3 regions of the Arsenophonus apicola genome follow, and region 1 is predicted to be linked to each of the others. Evidence: riboswitches for the same ligand, from Rfam matches in the RefSeq annotation. Region 1 holds a riboswitch; each other region holds the start of a gene.
What was found. Region 1 has a riboswitch for magnesium ahead of LDL57_RS02140 (magnesium transporter). Riboswitches for the same ligand answer to the same signal wherever they lie in the genome.

Region 1 (8,020 bases):
AGGTTCAGATAACCAGTGTTTAGCGGCTTCATTAGCCCTTTTACCACCCAGGCCTTGGGTTTTTAATTGATAAAGCCGCTCACGTATTGACACTGGTGCTAATTCCAGCTCACCCGCCGCATTGCGCAGATATTTGCGGCCATAAAGGGTATTTGTTTGCAGATTGATTTGCACCCAAATGTCTTTACCTCGTTGTTTCCCAATCTTTACTACCTGAACCTCTTTTCTCAAATCCGGACGATAAGCTGTCTCCACTTTGTAAGGGCTAGCCAGCTCAATCGGTAAGTCTTGTGCTTTTTTTTTCAGTGCTTTGATTAATGGGGTTAATCCGTGAACTTTCTGTTGGAGCTGCTGTGCGGCATTTTTTAAGGCATTAATACCTTTTATTCCCCCTGATGTTAATAATTCAAAACCGGGATCCGCACTACGTAAAAAAGATACGCCTAAGTCCCTATAAGTTTCAGCTGGTAAGCGGTTGGTGATCTGTGGAATACCAAATTTAACAAACTGTTTACCGCCTTCACGTAATGCTTGCTGAAAAGTTGCTTTTTTTAGTCCCGTTTTAACCCCATTAATGGCAGCTTCTTCCAGCGCGACAATAACCCGACTACTCACTTGCACACTTTGGTCAAAAAACGGAAAAAAACTGACTAGATCAAATGCACCTGCTTGCAGCGCCTCCTCTTTATTACCCTTTTGCGCCTCTGTGATCGTGGAATAAAACGGAATAAGACTTAAGAAAAAAGCGTCCGCTTTTTGCCGGCTAGTTTCTTGATAACCTTCCTGATGCAATTTTTCGCATAATTTTTCCGCACGACGCTTAACAAGCTTGTCGATCAGCATGTCCGGTTTATCCTGAGCGGTTTTTAAGGGCAAAATGGGGTAGGTTTTTAATTTATAATCATCATCATAGCGGGCTTTATCATCATGATAAAACAGGCCAAGAATAGCGTCTTTATGATCGTCAACCCGATGTAATTTATAACTACCGATGCCATGGTCTGTGGTTAAGGCATACATTCATTCTTTGCCGTTAAAGCTACACTTCAGCATATCAATCGATTCCGGCACGCGAGTCACTAATCCGTCTGAATCCTTTATTCCTAGCCTTGTGGCTGGCGATAATGGGATACCTTGCAAACTAGCGATGGCACTAAATTCAACCTTCATTAATTGAATGTCAGCCTGTTGAATAAAAATTTGTTCTTCTTCGCTGATTGAGTTAAAGATCTGAGATAGCAGGATCTTTTCTATCTGTGCGGTAAGCGCTGTAATTTGTTGATTTTGATCTTTAAATACTTTATCAATATTGGGTAATAATGCCGTCTCACCTCGCCGATTGAGATAGTTAACTTGTCGATTTTTATATAAATAGTCATTTATCCAACCTTCATCAATATCATGCTCTTTTAATTGTTGGCGGGCAAGCTCCGGCCGGGATTGCCAATTCTGTAGCAAAGTAATCAGTTTGATAAAAGGATTATTTTGGCCAGATTGTTTTAAATAAGCAAAATAATTGTCATAAACAGCCGTCATTGCTAACGGTGTTGCTAGCGCGCTATTTTCGCAATTTAACTGGTGATGGATAAGGGCTGGTAATTTGAAGTATCGATTATACTCAGCTGGCACAAGTTGTTCCTGCAAAAGCGCGGCCAGCAACATACCGTTATTGCTAATATCTTCCAGACTCATGTTGTTAATATCAGCACCGCTTTCATTGAGTATTGTTAGGCCGGCCTGCAGATAGCCCCATTCTGGTTGATTTATCATCATGTTAGACAAAGTTTTTTGTTGCTGCTCGTCGTCAGTTTGTAGCATAAAGGTTGGCAGGATGCGATTGATAACTTGTTGTTGATAGTAAATACGGGCTTGCGCTGACAATTTGTTAGGCGTGTGATAATCATTTAGTTGATTGAATAACCGACGTTGTAGATTAGCATGATGGAAGAGGGAATGTTCCTGTGATTGGATATCACTGACCTGATTTAACATCCATGCTTCCGTTGACATACCGAATATAGTGTATTGTAACCAATTGGCAATGACGGCTTGTTGCCGAGCAGAAGAGATTTTTTCTCCTTGCTTAGCACCATATTCACCTAACGGCTGTAACAATAACCTGACAAGAGCAGTTATCTTCTCTTTATCATCTTTATAGCGAGTCAGATAATCAATGACAGGGTTTACCAGTGAAAGGGTCTGTATTGCGTTATCATATTGGTCGAGTGGATAACCGTCTTCAATTAATAAGGAACGTAAGCGTTGATTCTGTTCATCATAGACAAGTTTATTAAAATCATTAGTGTTAAGCGATAAAATAGGTTTAGGCTGATAAAGCGATTGATTAATAACCGTAACAATACCATGGTTATCTCTGACGAAGCTTTTTGACAATGAAGTTTGCGCAGTTTCTTGGTTCTGTACTATCGGATTGGTTAGCGTTGTTTCGCTGCTGGTCACATGGTTTTCACTGGATCTATTTTCGTTCTCTGTTTTTTGGCGGTGAGTTGAATCGGATATTGATAAAAAACTGTGCGAGGATGAAAGTGTTGAATCGATAAACGGCATCATAACGATCCTTTATGTAATTAAAATGTAAAAATATAGTAAATTAAGATTAAATACTTTTATAAAAAACTTTTATTTTTTATTTATAGGATCTAATAAATCAGAGGCTGGCTGATGAAGAGAGCAAAGTAAATTTTTGCTAATAATGGTTATTACTTTTATGATGCCTCTTTTAGATGCGTCAATCGGTTCAAATAGCGTAGCTGCGTTATTGGTAGAATATGATCCGCTTATTTTTATAGCGTCATTGATTGTTTTAATGCTGTATTGATCAGTTGAGTTTATCCCAACTGATCAATAAATTTATAATTTTTGATATTTAGTTAGCATTAATGCCATGCAGGTAACTAAAATTAAAATATAAACCATCCATAGATATAAATTCATTTCAATAAAGAAACTACCTATGCCGCCGATCATAGAAGGAATGACTAAGGAAGCTGAGCCCATCAATGCTGAGGTTGCTCCCAGACTATTTTTTTGGCTACTCATTGTTAAATAGGTATATAGAGATTCGAATAACCCGCCAGTAAACATAATAATGGCAAAGAATGCAAAGAAAGTGATGGTATTATTTTGGTAGATAAATATCGGAATAAATACAATTATTAATATTTGCAGCGATCTTAGCCAAATGGATAAAATTTTTGTCGCACTAAATTTTCGTAGCAATTTGCTGGATAAAAATGCGCCTGCCAATAAAAAAAGCCCGATAATAGCCGAGTAGATACCGAAAATTGAGGCGCTAGCACCAAATTTGATCATAAAAATAAATGGCGCCGCGGTTACATAACAATAAATTAATGAAAAAGATAAACCGAGCGATAAACAAGGTAAATAGAATTTGGGTTGGCAGGCAATATATTGATATATATTGCTGGTTTTGCGCCAAGAAAAAGTTGTCCGTTTTTTTACTGATAACGTTTCAGGAAAAGCAAAAAAGACATAGACAATGGTAATTAAGGCGTAGATAAAAATTAAGCCGAATATACTGCGCCATCCCCATAAATCATTGATAAAACCGCCAATTAATGGTGACGCAATCGGGACAAAGCCTTCAATCGTAATGATGATGCTATATAGTAGAGCAGCGACAGTTCCTCGCGAAACATCACGTACTGCGCTGACGGAGGTGACTAAGGTGATTGAGATACTCAATCCTTGGATAACACGAATAACAAGAAAAGCAGGTAGACTTTCTGTTTGTGTTAACATGAATGTTGTTGCTGCATAGATAGCCGCACCGGTTAACATAATTCTGCGGCGACCAATGGCATCGGAAAGTGGACCAAAGATTAATTGTCCTAAGCCAATTGCCAAGGTATAGGCCATGATTGAAAGCTGGGTTGATGAGAGACTTTTATTAAATTCTTTTGCGATATCAGGAATAGAGGGCAAATAAGTATCAACCCCTAAAATACCCATCATAGTGAGCAATGCTAAGCCAAAAGTAAAGAAAGCCAAATTTTGTCTGTTAATTTTTTTCATAAATATTTCCCTTAATAGAAAATTTTATTTCAAGCATGCAGGAAAATTTCAGGATCGATATTCAAACGGAGTTGCTGCTAACTAGCAAACTTTTCTATTTTTTGTTGAGCTTTAATTTAGTTTTATCTGATTTGCGCTGTTTTTTAATCCTATTTAATTAAAATCATACAAATTAAGTAAATTAAAATGCAAATTCGTTACAGTAGGCGAGTTGTTAATTAATACAATATTGATGAAAAATAGATGGCAATTTACTTTGATGTAATTAAATGATCATACGACAGTGATATCTTAAAAAACTATTACAATTTAGAATAAGTTAGGGAATAACTGGGTGTTATTTTTACGTTAATTTTAATCAGTAAATATTTAGATTTTAATGATAAAGGCTCGGTAACTGACCGAGCCTGTGTTTGTTATATATTGAGGATAACTTTGGCAATTTCGAAATAAATAATCAGACCAGTACCATCAACCAGTGTTGTGATAAATGGTGCTGAAACTACCGCTGGATCAATACCACATCTTTTAAGTAGTAGAGGAATGACCGAAGAGACAATGGCTGACCAGAGAGTTATACAGATCAGTGACAGACTGACAACAATACAAATATCCCAACCAATATTCATAAAGCTAGCACGTAAGATCCCTGCTGCCCCTAAAGTGATGGCGATTAATACCGCAGTCGACATTTCTTTACGTAAAATCTGCCATAAATGACTGATGGAAAGTTCTCCAATCGCCATTGAACGAACAATCGTTGACGTAATCTGAGTACCACTGTTACCACCTGTTCCCACTAATAGTGGAATAAAGAAGGCTAAAGCAATTACCGCTTCTAACTGCTCTTCAAATGATTTGATGACCGTGCTGGTATAGGCTTCTGCAATAAATAATAAAAGTAACCATACACTACGTTTTTTCCACAGGGCAAAAGGACTCATTTGCAGATAGGGTTTATCTAACGGTAAACTACCACCTTGTAATTGAGCATCTTCGGTTGCATCATCTTCCAATATGCGATCAATTTCTCGTTCGCTAAGGGCGCCAACTAATACACCTTTATCTAATACTGGCACCAGATCGAAACCGCAGTCATGCAATGATTTTGCTAATTCTGTGCGTTTAGCATCTGGGGCCACAAAGAAAAAATTGGGTTTCATCAGTTGGTTGATGCTATCACTATCAGTTGGGTGTTTTAAAAGCGATTTCACTGATAAAATACCGATTAATATTTCATTAGTCGTAATGAAAATTTGGTTAGTAATACTATTTTCCTCAAGTTTTTCCAGAAAAACTTTTTTTGCTTCTGCAACAGAAATATGTTCTGGTAAAGTCATATAATTCTGTGTCATATATGAAGTGGCAGTCGCGTTTGCCTGGTCAACATGATAGCGAGGTTTAAATGTATTTTGTTGGATAGGTAAAGCCATAAAAAAGTCCCCTATAGGTGTTAAAATCTCTCACCGGGGCGAACTAACGTGGGAAGGAGATCCCAACGTTTAGGTTTTAGCTTCTAACAACGTATTCCAAGCGGAAAGTTACTTTTGTAAGACCTTGATTCGATCATACCTGTTTTACCAATACAAGCCTGTCTCCATGCAAGTACGGCAGTAACTTTTGTTTGTTAGGTAGCCTCGCCATAACGAGATCGTTTATTGTATTTCACGTCAACAGTGTTGAACGCCAGCGATTATAAATTTACTTATCTTGATTACAATTTTTTCTTTAAGTTGTTTAGTTAAGATTTAAGAAAGTCAAATTTCAACAGTCAAAATAAGAAAATGTTGTCTTTATTTTATTATAAAGTAAAAGAGATGATTATTTGAAATATGAATGGATAAAAATTAGATGGTTTAAATTAAAACATTATAAATTCTTTTAACTTTTTGTTTTTACTATCTTAAATAATGCCATTTATATTACATAAATGTTTCTGGTGCAATAATAGTAAATGTGCCTTTAACAATTAAAATAAATACGGCTGCCCAAATAGCTGCTGATAATAAACAAATACTATATACCTTAGTTCGGTTCATTAATAACATGCCGGCGACTAATGGGATCATGTATCTTAATACAGCTATAAAACAAGATGTAAATAACACGGTTATTCCTTGGTTTTGTAATTTGTTATGGGCATTATCAATAGTTGATTGATAACGACTAAAAAAACGACTGAATAAATTCCTGCGGGTTATTTGATTACCCAAATAGTAGGAAATTATTGAACCGGTGGTGGCACCTAAAGTAATCGCCAACCAAACTAAACTATTTAGTTTTGGCAGACTGGCAGTAATACCGGTTAATAACATAACAGATGCCGGCGGTAGAAAAGAAGATAAGACAACCGTAGATTTGCTCATCGCTATGCTAAATAATATGGTAAATAGCCATATCGGATGTAAATTAATCTCTGACCAAAATGCATTTAGATATGTCATAAATTCTTCGGTTTTCATTGCGTTATTTTCTCATTAGTGAGTTATTTCTGACAAAATAAAAAATATTATAATAATATAATTTATCTATATTAGCGTAAATTAAAGTTATTTAATTGTTGCTATAACAGGATTAACTTTACTAAATTTAAATTGAGTAATTTATGAGTAAATAAAAATTTTGCTCAAGATAGACATATGTTAGTGAATGGTTGGCTAAATGGTCAATCGCTTTAGTTAACAATATATATCAAATAAAGAATGTCTTTATTTAGCTAGCAAGCAGACCAGTTATTTTAAGCTAGTTTAAATTTTAATTAGCATTAAATCTTAGTGCAACCGATTGATTTTACCATACTCTCTGTTTAGGCTTGTAAATCTATTAATGATTATCTTTGTCATTAACAATTCTCTTTTTGTTAATGACAAAATAATTAGTTAAGTATTTTTTTATTCAATGAAGTTTCTACTTCGGGTCTTTTTAAATAGGCATATAATATTGCACTGATTAAAGTCCCACACATAATCGCTAACAGATAAGCAATAATTGGTTGTACCGCGCCAGGGATCAACATAACAAATAGTCCACCATGAGGCGCCATTAGTGTGACATGAAAATACATCGATAATGCACCGGTAATTGCCCCGCCAAGCATACAGATGGGTAATACTCGCATTGGGTCACGGGCAGCAAAGGGAATGGCGCCTTCAGAAATAAAACATAGACCTAATACGAACGCTGCTTTGCCGCCTTCACGTTCATTAGTTGAAAACTTGTGACGGGCAAATAATGTCGCAAGTCCCATGGCTAAAGGGGGAACCATACCCGCTGCCATAATGGCTGCCATAGGTCCATAAGTTTGGGCGCTTAATAAAGCGACACCAAATGCATAAGAGGCTTTATTAACGGGTCCTCCCATATCTGTACACATCATGGCACCTAAAATAATACCTAAAATGACGGCATTAGTTGTGCCTATGTTGGTTAGCCATTCTGTAAGGGCGGTCATTATCCAGGAAACGGGATTACCAATAATATAGATCATGACTAAGCCAGTGATTAACGTGGCGAATAATGGCACGATTAGGATTGGTTTTAGGGACGCCATACTTTTTGGTAATGGAAAGTATTGATTGAGCGATTTAGCGACATAGCCAGCCATAAAACCAGCAATGATACCACCAAGAAAGCCGGCATTGGTGCTAACTGCTAACATGCCACCCACTAATCCAGGCGTTAAGCCCGTTCTGTCAGCAATCGAGTAAGCAATATAACCAGATAAAATGGGTACCATGAGGGCTAAAGCAGAGTGTTTACCAATTTGCATTAATGCCGCAGCTAATGTACCTGGTTGCTCGGCAGCATCTAAACCAAACATAAAAGAGAGAGCGATACAGAGGCCACCGGCTACTACCATGGGTAACATGTAAGAAACACCAGTAAGCAGATGACGATAGACCCCTTGGGTTGTTGTTTTCTCAGTTGAGTTGTCTGAGCTGTTTTTTATTTTGTTAGGTAGATA
Region 2 (8,020 bases), 270 kb from region 1:
GCAGTAATGAAAAATTCTTACCACAAATAGAAAATAAAATGCTGATGGCGTTTGTCGCTGCTGCTGAGTCAGGTAATTTTTTACAGGCAGGGATATTATTAAATAAGTCTAAAACCACAATTAGTCGTTGGATAAATGAACTTGAGATTATATTAGGTTATACATTATTTGATAAACGCTCGAATGGTTCTGTTTTGGATATAAATAGTAATGGTAAAATTTTATTACCAAAGGTTAAAATGTTTTTGTTATCTTTGCAAAAATTAGAAAAGTTTTCTTTCGCTTTAAATAATAATAAAGATCCTGCCGCCATTAGATTAGCATTTAATCAATTGATTCCTGAAGAGGCGATTGCTGATGTAGTATTAAAATTAAAGAAGGAATTTCCCGCTGTTGAAATACATATTGTTCATGCGGATTTATTTGATGTTGAATTTACCCTTAATAGTAACAAAGCAGATTTTGTTTTAGGCTTACAATGTGTTGAGATATACAACAACATTAATGCGCAAGTTGTTGGTGATATTCAAATGATGTTAGTGGCGGATCCAACCCACCCTTTGGCAAAAGAAGAACGGGTGAATAGTTTATCTTTATCTTCTGAAACGGTTATTTATCCTTCATTACAGGGTAAGGTCGATGATGAGCGATATCATTTTCTGCCTTATGCAGAAATGATGTTAACCACTGATTATTATTCATGTGTGAAATTGGCTGAAAAAGGATTAGGAGTTACTTATATTCCTGACCATATGGCTATTAATTCTATTTTGGCAAAAAAATTAAAAGAGATAAAAGTCGACAAAAATGAAGTTAATAATATTCATTCATTGATGCTATATTACCGAGCGGATTATTGTTATTTTGCCATATCTGCCATTTTAAGCTCAGGATTAAAAGAGTGGTTTGGTTATCATTAAGTAATTAGCACCGTTTGTTATTTCATTGATTTAACGACTCGTTGCTTGGCTTTAGCGTAAAATGGCTAACATAATTAAATAAAACATAAACAAACTAGCAATGGGATATTTTTTCCCAATTCTTTACGCATATAATATGCGCTCATTCGAAAGTGTTATATCTCGTTAGGCGAGGCTCCTATACAAACACAAGTTGCTGATCTCACGACGTCGAGAGACGCCCAAGGTTAGGACAAGGCAGATCGTATTAAGGTTTGTCTCAAAGTAACTTCCTTTCATAGGATACGTTGTATAGTGCTAAAACTAAGACGATTGGGATAGTGTTCTATGCTCTTTCATCTGGTCGCCCCTATATATGAGATTTATTATAGGGTATCTATATGTTTCTATTTTTGACATTCAGCGAGCAAAGTATTTTCTTAGTTAGATTTAGCTATATCTCTCTTCTTTCTCCTATACCGATAAATTAACTGTTTATTTTATTGGGTTAAAACAGCATAAAGTGATTATCATTAATTACTAATTAGGCTGTGTATATTTAAAATATTTGTATGATGACTAGTTCATCAATTTTTATATGTCTTGAGATAAGTATCATGTTTTCTTTTATTAAAAATAAATCGACCGGTTTAATTTTTTTCAGTTTTTATATTCCCGGGACTATGGCTGTAGACGTTTATGATAAGCAAGGTAGTCGAATAGCGGTAAATGGTGAGATTGAATCTAAACTAATGAGTTCAAAAGATAAGGATCAAGATGGTAATGAAATAAAAGTAAAACTGGGTTTAGAGTTAGATAGTCAGTTTACCGATTCTGCTAGTGGTTTTGCCAAATTTGAACATGAAATAGAATTGCATGGTGGAGAAGGGGACAAAAGTAATGAATCAAAGAATAATTTGGCTTTTACCGGATTAAAATATGCTACTCACCATATCGATTATGGTCGTAATTATGGTGTGATTTATGATGTTGCTGCTTATACCGATGGATTGTCGCTTTTTGACGGTGATTTCTTTTCTGATAGTGATATTTCAACCACCAAAGAAGCAAGTAATTTGCTGACTTATCGCCAAACTGATTTTTTTAATTTGATTAAGGGACTCAATTTTGCTTTGCAATATCAAGGCAAAAATAGCCATAATGAGGAGGTTCAGCATCAAAATGGTGAGGGTTGGGGAGCTAGTGTTAATTATCACTTAACGGATAATTTGCAAGCAACCGTGGCCTATTTTTATTCCAACAGAACTCAGCAGCAACAGCAGATCCGGGCGGGTAAATCGGCGGAAATATGGGCGGTAGGTTTCAATTATGACGCTGAACCTGTCAAATTTGCCGGTTTATATTCCGAAAGCCGCAATATTCATTTCCACGAAGTCGATGATAATGTAGTGATCTTTGGTAAAGTTAATACCCTTGAGTTGCTTTCTTCCTATGCTTTTGCATCAGGCTTGGAGCCAGGAATAGCTTATTTTTATTCACGGGCTGATAAGCAAGTAGATGTGGTTAATTATCTTAATATTTTTACTAACTATAATTTTAACCATAATTTCAAAGCTTACGCTGCTTATAAAGTTAATTTATTGAGAAATAGCCAACGGGGTAACGAATTAGAGCTAGCGCGCGATAATGTTATTGGGGTAGGGATGACTTATAGTTTCTAAACTTTATCACTATTGTGAGCGAATTTTCTGTTATCTTTCATGGTAATGGTTAGTTATGTGTGTCATTAAATAACTAACGACACACATAACTAAATTTATTTTTATTAACCAATGGTTATTAATTACCGATTTCAGTGCTTGTTCTTAATTTGGTTAATTCCAGCGCTTTATTTTTAGTTAACTCAATTTTGTTAGCCATCGCGGCGATCCCCCAATAGGTTCCTTGCTGATTGTCATAAAAGCGGTTAATCGCTTCTAAGTTGAGATCGCGATATTTTATCCATGCCAATTGTGATTTTTTCAACGCAGTTTTGAATCTTGGGCTTAACTCTTTAGCGGCGATTAATAATTGATATTGCTTGTTCAATTCGTTATCCCATAACTTTAACGCATTTTGGTAACAATCAATGCTATCGAGGGTTGATACTGTTGTTGGTTTGGCTAAACATTGCTCTAACGCTTGATCGATATTATTGCTATCGGCAAGTACCAATTTACTGATAAATAACATGATAACTATGATTAATTTTTTCATGGCATCAACTCAAATGGTTTATCGGTATTAATAATATATAAGTATACAGGACAAGGTTGCTGGTTGAGATATTAATGTCGGTTGTTTATTAATATTACGATTTAGCCTGAATAAAAGAATGGTTATTTGTCAATGCTGAAATTATCGTCATTATGTAGATCGCTAATTTAGGCTGGCTAAATTACTCCTCATCGCATGGTGATGAGGAGAAAGTTAGTCAATGATATTGAGTTAGTATTAGCTATGTATATTTTGATTGTTTTCCATCTCGAAGCGTGGCGAAACGAAGCCATAGAGCGTCCAGCCTAAGAATGTCGCTAGCGCGCCCCACATAATGGCATCTTCTCCAGAAGAATATAAGGCATAAAAACTATAGGCGGCCCCAATAAAAGCAATAATATTAGCCATTTTTGCTTTCTGTGGCTCAACATTAGCCACTTTTTGTAAGATGATCATGGTGGCCATAGAAAGAATATAAGGGATAATATTAGTGACAACGGCTAGGTTAACTAATACATTAAATTGTTTGTTTAGTGATGGACTAATGGTCATCAGCGCTAAGCCAGATTGGATAATGACGATAATCAGCATACCTTTAATCGGCGCTTCTGCTTTATTGACAGCGGAGAAAACTTTTGGAAAGTAGCCAGCATCCGATGATGATTTAAATACTTGCGCAATCGTAAACTGCCAACCCAGTAGGGAACCACAACATGACATGATCATTAGCGCCATGATGACTTTACCGATAGTGGGATTAAATATTTGTGCGAAAGCTAAACTAAAGGGGGCCGTGGAGTTAGCTAAGTCTATATTAGGCACAATACCGGCTATGACATTGGTGGATACAATATAGATGGCTGCTGCGCCTAGTGTGCCGCCTAATACAGCAATAGGGACATTTTTCTCTGGGTTATCAACAGCTTCACTATTTGCACAAGCCGATTCCATGCCGAGAAATGCCCATAATGTCATGGCAATTGAGGAGCCAACGGCCTGAAAAAATGGAAAATTATGTGGGTTCCAGGAGTTGATATATAGGTCGGCTTTGAACCAGTACCAGCCAATAATGGAGATCCCCATAACTGGAATAATAACCCCTTAAACGGTGATACTACTTATCTGACCCGTGATGTGAGCACCACCAAAGTTAGCAACAGTACAGATCCATAATACGGCGATGGTAGCGATACAAATAAGTAATGGGCTTAAGCTTACCCCGAATAGTTCTGCTCCATAACCAACTGCAGAGATAGCAATCGCGACATTAGCAATTAATAGTGAGATCCCATAGGTGTAGTTAGCCATAAAGTTGCCGGATTTACCGAAGGTATATTCAGCGTAACCACCCATCCCGCCACTGCGGCGGCTGTACATGCCACACTTTGAGAAAGCGTAAGCCAGGGCCATTGAGCCGACAGCGGTAACGATCCATGAGAGGATCGATATGGTACCAACTTCTGCTAACTTGGTCGGTAACATAATAATACCTGAGCCCATCATATTAACCGTAGTCAATATGGTTAGCTGTAGCACACTCATTTTATTTTTAGATACCTGCATTTTTTTCTCTCTTAACTCTTGAGAAATCTTAGTTATTTAATTGGTAAAGATTTACGGTTTGTGAAGATATACATGACTATTTAATGGCATAACCATAAGCACGGATGCGGCCATCAGCATCAGTTTGCAGATATACGCCTTGTAGTTCAGGTGAAAAACCTGGGAACTGATTGATCCCGTCTTCTAACGCCAGAAAATAGTTTTGCACCGCACCGCCCCAGACTTCTCCTGGCACAACACATAGTACGCCTGGTGGGTAAGGTAGCGCGCCTTCGGCCGCAATTCGACCGGCAATGTTTTCAATCGCAATCAGTTCGATTTGGCCGCGTACAAACTGGATATTGGCTGCTTGCGGTAACATTTTAACGGCTGGAAAATGCGCTTGACGAAACATCTCTTTTTGTAGTTGTTTTACGTTCAATTTGGCATATAAGTCATGCATCTCTTGGCATAGCTGACGCAGGGTATAGTGCTGATAGCGTTGTTGGTTGCTGCGGTAGAGTGTTGGTAAAACGTCAGCTAATGGGGCGTCGATTTCCAGTAAATGTTCAAAACGGGCAATTTGGGCCACCAGATGTTGCATTTTTGCTATCGATTCTGCCGGTGTGAGTAAAAATAGAATTGAGTTTAGATCGCATTTTTCCGGGATAATGCCCTGTTCACGTAGGTAATTTGCCAGAATAGTGGCTGGTACACCAAAGCTTTCATAATTGCCAGTTTGGCTATTGATGCCGGGTGTAGTTAACATTAGTTTACATGGATCAACAAAGTACTGATTTTCCGCGTAACCATCAAATGAGTGCCAGCGTTCGCCGGGGGTAAATTTAAAGAAGCGTAAGTCATTAGCGATTTCATCGGTGTCGTAGTTATTCCAGGGGCGGTCATCGATCATTGCAGGAATAAATGGGCGGATGAGTTTACAGCAACTTAGCAATAATTTGCGCGTTTCGATACCGGTTTTTACGCAGTCCATCCATAGCCGTTTGCCACTTTCGCCGGCATGCATTTTGGCATTAACATCTAAAGCGGCAAATAGCGGGTAGAACGGGCTGGTGGAAGCGTGCATCATAAAGGCGTTATTCAAGCGTTTGTGATTGACATAACGTGGTTGCCCTTTGATATGACGGTCTTTTTTATGGATTTGAGAAGTCTGTGAGAAACCTGCTTGTTGTTTGTGAACCGATTGAGTGACCAAAATACCTGGATCATTTTCATTGAGTTCCAACAGTAATGGCGAACAGTCTTTCATCATTGGAATGAACTGTTCGTAACCCACCCAGGCGGAATCAAATAAAATATAGTCACAAAGATGGCCAATTTTATCGACAATTTGACGTGCATTGTAAATTGTTCCGTCATAGGTACCAAGTTGGATCACCGCCAGACGAAAAGGACGTTTTTGCTCTGCGTGCTCAGGCGAAGTTTTTTTGATCAGATCAAGCAGATAATCTTCATTAAAGCAGTGAGCGTCGATGCCACCGATAAAGCCAAATGGATTGCGAGCTGTTTCTAAATAGATTGGTGTAGCACCTGCTTGGATCAACGCACCATGGTGATTAGATTTATGATTGTTGCGATCAAATAACACTAAATCCCCCGGTGCCAGTAAGGCGTTTAATACCACTTTGTTGGCAGAAGAGGTGCCGTTTAAAACAAAGTAGGTTTTATCGGCATTAAACACTTTTGCGGCGTATTGTTGTGCCGTACAAGGTACACCTTCATGGATCAATAGATCGCCCATTGAAACGTCAGCATTACAGAGATCTGAACGGAACAGGTTTTCACCAAAATAGTCGACGAATAAGTTACCTAATGGATGACGCCGAAAGAATGCTCCCCCTTGATGACCTGGACAATCGAAAGCGCTGTAGCCTTGTTCGACATATTTTTTTAGCTTACCAAATAAAGGTGAGAGTAAACTTTGCTCATATTTTTGTGCCGCAGTTTCTAATTGCTTAGCATACAACTGGCTATTGTTTTTGTTGAGATCGATAACACCAGTCAGACAAGCAAGTGTATCAGCCGGAATAACTTGATTGTGATGAATGAGCGCAAAAATCGGCTGACCAAAACTTTGTTGTTTAATCGTATCAAGTCCACCTTGCTGAATATCTTCTAGCGAAATAATAATCGCCGCAACATCACTGAAGTCAGTAGCAAAGATATTAACCAAGCTACGTGAGCTATCAATATGATCACTGATATCAAAACTGGTAGCGAGTTTATATTGTTCCATTTTATTTCCTGTAAATTAAGACAATAGAATTGCGGCCAAAATGGATGGACATTTATTTTGGCGTATTTTTTATTGAAAATTGAATTAAGCTAAATTTGATTTAGATTAAAGCAATAAATCATTTTGTTAGATTAATTAATCTAAACGCGCTGATTGACAAGTATGAATAGTTAATACAATAGACATGATTTATTTAAATCAATGGCATGACTATTTGGGAATGACGATCCATACAGTAAAAACAGCAGCATGAATGTCGAAAAGGATCACCTGTGGGTGCAGAAACGTTCAAAACTAAAACATGAGCGATGGCAGAACATCATTAAATGGGTTGTTCGTCTTATATGGGGCCAAAGTCGGTTATTATTTTCAATTTTTTGCACTTCTAAAAAAGCAGTTTGTTATATGGGGTATTTTTATCAATATAAATTAATAAAAAAAATAAATAATGATGTTAATCAAAATTAGTATAAGAAGTTTTTTTAATTATTGGCTGTCACGCTTTTTATCTGAATTTATCCCTCATTTCAGATAGAATTTTATTATTAATAAACAATATTGCAATTCTTGATACGCATTTATTTGGATCGCAAACCCAATTGTACAATTTCGTTTTTTCAATGTTAAAATAACTTTTTTATCCAATTAATATTACAACATAGATCCTACCTTTATGAGCAATAAACAACGTGTCCCTACAATAGGATTTTTATCATTAGGCTGCCCAAAAAATTTGGTCGATTCTGAAAGAATTTTGACTGAATTACGCACGGATGGTTATCAAATTGTAGCCAGTTATCATGATGCTGATCTGGTTATTGTTAATACCTGCGGTTTTATCGATAGCGCAGTACAAGAATCATTGGAAGCCATTGGTGAAGCATTAAATGAAAATGGTAAAGTGATCGTAACCGGTTGTCTGGGAGCGAAAGAAGATCAGATCCGTGAAGTACATCCGAAAGTATTAGCCATCACTGGTCCGCATAGTTATGAACAGGTGTTAGCCCATGTTCATCATTATGTTCCTAAACCGCAACATAATCCTTTTTTTAGTTTAGTGCCGCAGCAAGGGATCAAGTTAACACCTAGGCATTATGCGAATTTG
Region 3 (8,020 bases), 1.2 Mb from region 1:
AGTTAGATAACTCTCCCTTTTGCTATTTTAGAGCTAGCCAAAAATAGCAATTAATTATTGAATTTTTCCAACATTTAATTAATAAAGACCATAATAAATTAATTTCTTTTATTCTGAGCTCACTCTTTGCCATTTAACTAGATTAATAATATGAAATCACAGCGAATACCGATCGCTTTACAACAGATTGTCATGCACGTATTACGCAACAAACTGGCTACCGCGAGTACTAAATTGGGAAAAAACTTTACAGCACCGTTGATTAATTACCGACAGCGAGGAACCATTGCCGGTAGTGCCCATCTACAAGCATGGGAAATTCGTCTTAACCCCATTTTACTAATTGAAAATGGTGAGATTTTTGTTAATCAAGTTATTCCTCATGAGTTAGCCCACTTGTTGGTTTATCACTGTTTTGGCAAAACAGCCCCTCATGGTAAAGAATGGAAATGGATGATGGCAGTGATCCTCGAAGTCCCACCACAGACAACGCATCAGTTTGCATTAAACTCAATTCGTAAGCAGATCTTTCATTACCATTGCCAGTGCGACCTATCACATCAATTGACTCTACGCCGGCACAACAAAATCCAACACGGGAAAGGGGAGTATATTTGCAAAAAATGTGGTCAATATCTTATTTGGCAGAATCAATAGGAGAGCAATTCACTCTCCCCTGTTGATCACGCTAAATCAGTCATAATCATCTTAGCAATTTCAAAGTAAATGATTAATCCTGTGCCATCTATAAACGTAGCAATAAAAGGCGCAGAAACAATTGCAGGATCAATATTCAATCGTTTAAGTACCATTGGAATAATAGAAGAAACGATCGCACTCCACACAGTAATTGCCATCATAGTCAAACGAACAACCAGGGTAACTTGATAGCCAACGTCCAGGATCCAAGCACGAAATATGCCGACACAACCTATTGTTAATGCCACTAAAAATGATGTAGATATCTCTTTTTTAAGCACAACACCTAAATTACGTAAACTCACTTCTCCTAGCGCCATTGCCCTAACCAAAGTAGAAGTTATCTGAGTACCACTGTTACCGCCTGTGCCTATTAATAAAGGAATAAAAAAAGCTAATGAAATGGCAGATTCCAGCTGATCGGAAAAGGCTTTCAATACTGTACCTGTATAGGCTTCAGCCACAAACAACATCAATAACCAAACAACGCGTTTACGCCATAATGTTATTGGGCTGGTCGACATATAAGGCTCTTCTAAAGGTAATGTTGCCCCTTGCAAGTGGGCATCTTGGGTATTCTCATCCTCAATTAATTCAGCGATATCTTGAGCGCGTAATACTCCTTTTAATTTAGAAAACTCTACAACCGGAATAGAATCAATATCACAATGATTAAGCAGGGCAAAAACCTCTTCACGTGATTGTTCCGGTGAAACAGAAAAAAAATCACGTCGCATAATATCTGAGACAAGGAGTTCATTTGATGAGGTTAATAATGTTTTCATCAATAACAGGCCATTTAGATATTTATCTTTATCAATGACATAAAGATAAGTCGGGATCTGATCGCCGGTAATTATATTAGCCAGATTATTTTTAATAGCAGCAACAGAATCATTCATCGAAACAGCGATATAAGATTGACTCATATAAGCACTAACTTTTACTTCATCAAAATTATTATGATGTTGCTCATTGAAATTTTCTGCATGACTATTGGCCGGACACACCACGCTGGGAGCCGTTTTTTGTAGGGATGTTAACTTCATTTTCGAAACCCTATCACTGTTATATACTGCAAACAGTTCTCAAATAGGGGCAAAACCAGATGCGAGAATATTAAGCTATCTCAACGTCTCAGTTTTAGCACTATACAACGTATCCTGCAACCAGCAGGAAGTTACATGGGGATACACCTTGACTCGATATATCCTGTCCTGATCTTGGGCGTCTCTCGACGTCGTCAGATCAGTAACCTATGTTTGTATAGGAGCCTCGCCTAACGAGATACTGCACCGTGCTTAATATTAAAAATTAATATTAACTCGAGCAGATTATAATGAAGCTAAATAGCTTTTCCAATTATCGTGTTACTTATGGTTTAGTTTTTGTTTAAGTTGGTAAATAATAGAATCAAGCCGCTAAGTTAATAAACGAAAATAATAATTAAAATCGTAAGTTATTTAATTAAAAAAGCAAATTTTCATCAAATGCTAGGCGATCTATTTTTATCTTTTTTGCATCATTAATAACTTGTTCTGCTGTTTTACCATCTAATGTTCGACAAATCCGTTTTTCCAATGCTCTGGAAGCAGCTCTTTCACCAAGTTGGCGATATTCATCAAAATTAATACTATTAAACATAGTAATATCAATAGCTTCGTCAAATTGTTGCTGTTTTTCAAAAGAGAGAGAATCTCGTACTTCAGTAATAGAAGAACGTAATAATTGCTTATTTTCACCATTTAGTTTTAATTGTTGCTCACAACCCAATAACAAAAAACTGATGAAGAAAATTAATAGATTAAATCTCATATATATAACGCCCTTCTCACTGCTTTAATTATCAGCATAGCAAAATTAAAAATAATAAACTTGAATATAATGAAAATTTAAAGAGAATAATTGTAAAAAAAAATTTTCATATTGCTGGCAAAAATTAACAGTAATACTTGATTGCTTATTAGTTGTTACAGAGTAAAAATAAAATTTAAATACAATCAAATTGCTATTCATTAAATAGCCATAAATTAAAATAGCTTGCTTAATATACTGCTATTTTTCCAACATAATCGAAAGAGCCTATACAGGCTCTTTCAATATTACTTTTATTTTATGGTAATTTAACACCTTCAAGAGAAATAATCAGCTCAGCTTCTTGCGATTTAGGGCCAAGATCTTTTTTAAAGTTAAAATCTTTCAATTTAATCTTTCCAGTTGCCTCAAAACCAACACGATAACCTCCCCATGGATCGTCACCTTCACCAATTAAGATAGCATTAAGTACTAACGGTTTTGTTACACCATTTAGTGTCAGTTGCCCATCGATATGATAAGCCCCCTTGACTTGACTAACCTTAGTTGAAATAAAAGTTGCCTGCGGATATTTTTTTACATTAAAAAAATCGGCACTGCGCAAATGCTTATCGCGTTCTGCATGGTTAGTATCAATGCTGGCAGTATTGATCACCACCTTAACTTGATCATTTTGTGGATTTTTTTCATCAAAGGTAAAACTACCAGTAAAATTCTTAAAACTACCATAAATCCAACTGTAACCTAAATGTTGAATGCGAAACTGAACAAAAGCATGTTGACCTTCATTATCAATTTTATAATTAGCGGCTATTGCTGTATTAATGCTCGATAGCAAAATTGCGGTTACTATAGCTAAAAAAAATTTTTTCAACATAACTATCTCCAATAAATTATTTTCTTGCAGGGATGCCAAGTATGCGTTTTAGGGTAATATCACGATCAATAAAATGATGTTTTAATGCTGCAATCGCATGAAGAATAGAAAGAATAATTAGTGTCCATGCCAAATAAAGATGTACAACACCGGCACTATCAGCCTGCACGCCTTCATCTGACCATATTGCCGGGATCTCGAAATAGCCAAATATTGAAATAGGCTGGCCATCCGCAGTAGAAATTAAATAACCGCTAAGAAATATGCCAAATAAAAGTAAATAAAGTGAAATTTGGACGAGAGTAGAACTTATTTTTACTAAGTTGCTATAGCTATCTAATGGTTTAGGCGGCGGTGATATGAAGCGCCATAGAACACGAAACATCATCAGCAAAAACAAAATAAAACCGATGCTCTTATGAATTTCTGGCGCTTTGTGATACCAAGCGTCATAGTAATTTAAAGAGACCATCCAAAGCCCCAACGCAAACATTCCATAAACAGTAATCGCAACCAACCAGTGAATTAAAATTGATATATGACCAAACTGGGTGGAAGTATTCTTCCAAAGCATATCAATATTCCTTTCGTTAAAGAGTAAGAATAATAATAGTCAATTTTGATGCAATATTAATAATAAACGAATTTTTAGGTGATTAATTGCCAAACAAGAAGAAATAATTTGTTAAAGATAATCAAAAAAAATCATTAAGTTACTCTATGAAATAGTTTCATCTTTAAAATAAAAAAGAATATTTAAAAAGTAAAAAATTTATAATATATTTTATTTTAATATTTTGTTTAAATGAAAAATCTGTGCAATTGTATTTAATTGCACTATATCAGAATAAAATTTTATATATTAAAAATAAGTTAAAAGCATTAACTAAACTGTAACTACAAGTAATTGCACGGTAAGCACCATAGCTTAGTTGTATATGTTAAATTTAAGTTAATTAATATGATGGGGATTTTTAAATATTAATAATAGGTTAACTTTGTTATCTTATATATCTAAGTCTACTGTGATAATTGTCATTAAAATAAATTAAATAAAAAATAGCATCCTCTATAATAGAGGATGCTAAGAAACGAAGGGTAAATAATAGGCACACAAAACTAATTATTTATTTTTCTCTATAATTGCACTTGCTCTTATGTAATTTTTTCCTCCCGCAGAAGTTATTTTCACAATAGTAGAATCTTTCTCTTTCGCTTTGTTCTCTAAATTTTCAATGGCTTCATTAAGACTAATTGCTGAGGCAGTAATAACCTCTTGAGATAAAACACCAAATGAAATTACAAAAAGAAAAACCATTATTATGAGATTCTTCATTTTTATCATAAACCATCTCCTAAAATTAATATCTGAGACTAATTTAGAACCATAACCCAACACAAAAAAATATTTTAATAAAATAAGCAATGTGAAAATTTTAAAAAACCATCTATCTAATTAAATATCTATAAAACTTTCGACAAATAAATAATTCATTAACTTTATTTATAAATAATATTAGAGTTATAAAAATAAAGTCCATTTTAAATTATAACCAAAGTTTCATTATTGATACTTTATAGCAAAATATTGTCCAACAAATAATATGAAAAATAGAAATATATTTTATTGTAAAGAAGCAAAAACAAAACAAAAAAACATTGAAAAAATAACTGACATATTTATCCTTTTGTCAATTTATACATGATAAAACTTTTTTAATAATAAATAAAAAATAGATTGTAATTAAAGAAGAGTATATAAAATTAATTCATATAAAATAAAAAATCGTAGGCAAAATAATCCAATGTAAAAACCAATCTATCATAATATTAACAAGTTATTTTGTTGTTTCTTTATTTAATAAATCATACTAATTAGCTGCAAATTTTGCGCCTGATCATAAATATATATATTTTTATTGTCTTTATATGAAACAAAAACATAAAATATTTACAACAAACCACAGTGTTTAAAATTAACAAAAACAAAACAAACAAGAGAAGAGGATGAATAGAATGAAAATAAGGCGTATTGCATTGTTAACGTTAGTATTTTCCATAAATAATATTGCTAATGGCGCTGAAATATATAATCAAGATGGAAATAAGTTAGATTTGTATGGAAAAGTTGATGTACGAAATCATATAGGTAAGAGCAAAAGTAGTGGAGATGATTCAAGAGTTCGTGTTGGAATCAAAGGTAGCACCGAAATTTCCGCTAACCTCACTGGATTTGGTCAATTTGAATGGGAAACAATGGCTAATAAAACTGAGGATAACCATATAGATAAAAATCGATTAGCCTATGTTGGAATTAATCATAAATATTTAGGCTCGATAGATTATGGCCGTAACTATGGTGTACTATATCACATTGACGGCTGGATTGATGTTTTGCCTATTTTTTGGGATGATGGCATTTCAATGGCTGACAATTATATGAATGGTAGAAATAGAAACCTACTTACCTATCGCAACAACAATTTATTTGGCTATGTTGATGGATTAAACATTGCATTACAATACCAAGGAAAAAATACTACTAATAATAAATCAGGTGTAAATACAGCCAAGCAAAATAACGGTGATGGCTACGGTTTATCAATAATTTATAATACTGATTTTGGCCTAAGTTTTGGTGGAAGTTACAGCAATTCACATAATGTCAATAATAACATAGCTTATTACTATGCTAATGGAAAACGTGCAGAAGCTTGGAGCATTGGTGCCAAATATAATGCTAATAACGTCTATTTAGCATCAACTTATATTGAAACACGTAACATGACGCCTTTTGGTTCAATTAACACCAATATTGCACCTAAAAAGAAACTTTCGAAATTGTCGCTCAATATACATTCGATTATGGTTTGAAACCATCATTAGCTTATATTCAAGCGAAAGGAAAAGATCTTGGCGAATATGGCGATAATTACTTAAACAAATTCATATCGCTGGGCTCATTCTACTATTTTAATAAGAATTTTGCTGCGCTGTTAGATTATAAAATTAATTTATTAGATAAAAATAAATTTACTGAAAATTATGGCATCAGTACTGACAATGTTTTAGGTTTAGGTTTAGTCTATTATTTTTAATAATATTTAATATATAATCCCAGATAAAATTATCTGGGATATCCTTATAAAATATATTACACTCAATAACCAAACTACTCTGTTAAACCTGCTAAGATAGCATTTATAATATTCTGCTAAATCATACAAACTTTTCTAACCGATAATAAAAATATAATAACATTTACACTCTGGAAAATTTTTCTATTCTCATTTATTTTTAATATCGAATTATTAGAACGTCTGTCAAATAATTTACAACCAAAAAATATCTTCTAACGCACTGAGCTATTGACTGCTCGTTGATTTGGATTTATTAAACGAAGCCGGCCTATAAAAACTTGCTGATTCAACATCTAGCATAAAAGCTGATATCAATTTCATATCAAAATATAGTTTATATTTTTCTCATTAAATTATTTTTATATAATAATTTAAGATATATATTTATTCTATTATAATAAAAAAATAGCTAATGTTTTTTTATTTATAGCTGTTTGATTCTAAATAACAAAATGATAATTATTTTCATGTAAGATAAATTTATTATTCTTTTATATTTCCAGAGATAGAAATTTTCTTATATGCATCAATAACTTTTCCAAATAACAGCATTAGTCAATATCATCATCAATAACTTTTAATTTGTTAATACCAATAAATATAAAATAGCGACCACTATTATATGCGGCCGCTATTTTAATTTATAGCTAGTACGACAAAATTAATTTGCTTTAGTCATAGCTTTGTCTGCTGTCTTTTTAGCTCCAGATTTAATATGAGAAGCTTTTTTCGCTTTTACTTTGCCAGTATGAGATATTTGTTTAGTTTTGACTTGTTGCTGTCCAGCATTAGTTTGACCACTTGCATTCATTGGAGTAGAAGCAGCCATACTACCAAATGAAATTAATGCCATTGATAAAAGTGCATATTTTACAAATTTCATTATTACTACCTTCAAGTTAGTTTAAATACGTTATCATTATAATAAATGTAAAATAAATTACTGTTATGAATAATTATTTTATCCATAAAATTTATTATCTATGTTAGTTAATATTTGGAATATGTAGACTTTGAAAAAATTTGTAAATATAAGAAAATATTGAAACTATTTTTGACACAATTCAAGGCAAAATTAATATTAACAATTATAAATACACTTTTAATCACTAATCAACTAAATAACAACATAATATTAAGTGAATAAAAACAGCTAATATCTCTATTGGCTATAAAAAACCCCTTTCAATGAATATTCAATTGTCAGGGGCTTAGTTTATAAAATACAATTATGTTATCTCAAACCGTTAGTCATTGTTAACCACTAACTACTCTGATTTCTATATTTTTCAACTAATGCGCGGGCAATAGCTTCTGTTTCAGCATCCGCATTACCACTTATATTAGCTGGGCGGAAATGTAGCTGAAATGCACTAATTGTTCTGCGTGTTTCCTCATCAAGTTCACCGGATTGTGGAATTTTATCATAACCATATTTCTGCAAATATTTTTGGATAACCGATATACTAGCTGGTGCATAGGGTGATCG

Region 2: it holds a riboswitch for magnesium, as region 1 does, so the genes downstream of both, LDL57_RS03325 (porin) here and LDL57_RS02140 (magnesium transporter) in region 1, are expected to answer to the same signal.
Region 3: it holds a riboswitch for magnesium, as region 1 does, so the genes downstream of both, LDL57_RS12250 (magnesium transporter) here and LDL57_RS02140 (magnesium transporter) in region 1, are expected to answer to the same signal.

Annotation. Positions count from the first base shown of each region.
Region 1 covers NZ_CP084222.1:496,661-504,680, forward strand. Annotated here, with positions in the region: gene LDL57_RS02125 (pentapeptide repeat-containing protein) at 1-1,020, opposite strand, end outside; gene LDL57_RS02130 (hypothetical protein) at 1,021-2,571, opposite strand; gene LDL57_RS02135 (MFS transporter) at 2,872-4,056, opposite strand; gene LDL57_RS02140 (magnesium transporter) at 4,473-5,411, opposite strand; M-box (ykoK) riboswitch at 5,544-5,713, opposite strand; gene LDL57_RS02145 (DedA family protein) at 5,979-6,518, opposite strand; gene fruA (PTS fructose transporter subunit IIBC) at 6,932-8,020, opposite strand, start outside.
Region 2 covers NZ_CP084222.1:766,224-774,243, reverse strand. Annotated here, with positions in the region: gene LDL57_RS03330 (LysR family transcriptional regulator) at 39-920, shown strand; M-box (ykoK) riboswitch at 1,075-1,244, shown strand; gene LDL57_RS03325 (porin) at 1,517-2,581, shown strand; gene LDL57_RS03320 (lysozyme inhibitor LprI family protein) at 2,700-3,116, opposite strand; partial or broken gene potE (putrescine-ornithine antiporter) at 3,354-4,679, opposite strand; gene speF (ornithine decarboxylase SpeF) at 4,756-6,915, opposite strand; gene speFL (leader peptide SpeFL) at 7,182-7,289, opposite strand; gene rimO (30S ribosomal protein S12 methylthiotransferase RimO) at 7,589-8,020, shown strand, end outside.
Region 3 covers NZ_CP084222.1:2,565,521-2,573,540, forward strand. Annotated here, with positions in the region: gene LDL57_RS12245 (SprT family zinc-dependent metalloprotease) at 151-657, shown strand; gene LDL57_RS12250 (magnesium transporter) at 684-1,748, opposite strand; M-box (ykoK) riboswitch at 1,821-1,993, opposite strand; gene LDL57_RS12255 (DUF6694 family lipoprotein) at 2,167-2,514, opposite strand; gene LDL57_RS12260 (YceI family protein) at 2,813-3,391, opposite strand; gene LDL57_RS12265 (cytochrome b) at 3,408-3,965, opposite strand; gene LDL57_RS12270 (DUF1471 domain-containing protein) at 4,515-4,736, opposite strand; partial or broken gene LDL57_RS12275 (porin) at 5,408-6,489, shown strand; gene LDL57_RS12280 (hypothetical protein) at 7,193-7,414, opposite strand; gene LDL57_RS12285 (N-acetylmuramoyl-L-alanine amidase) at 7,796-8,020, opposite strand, start outside.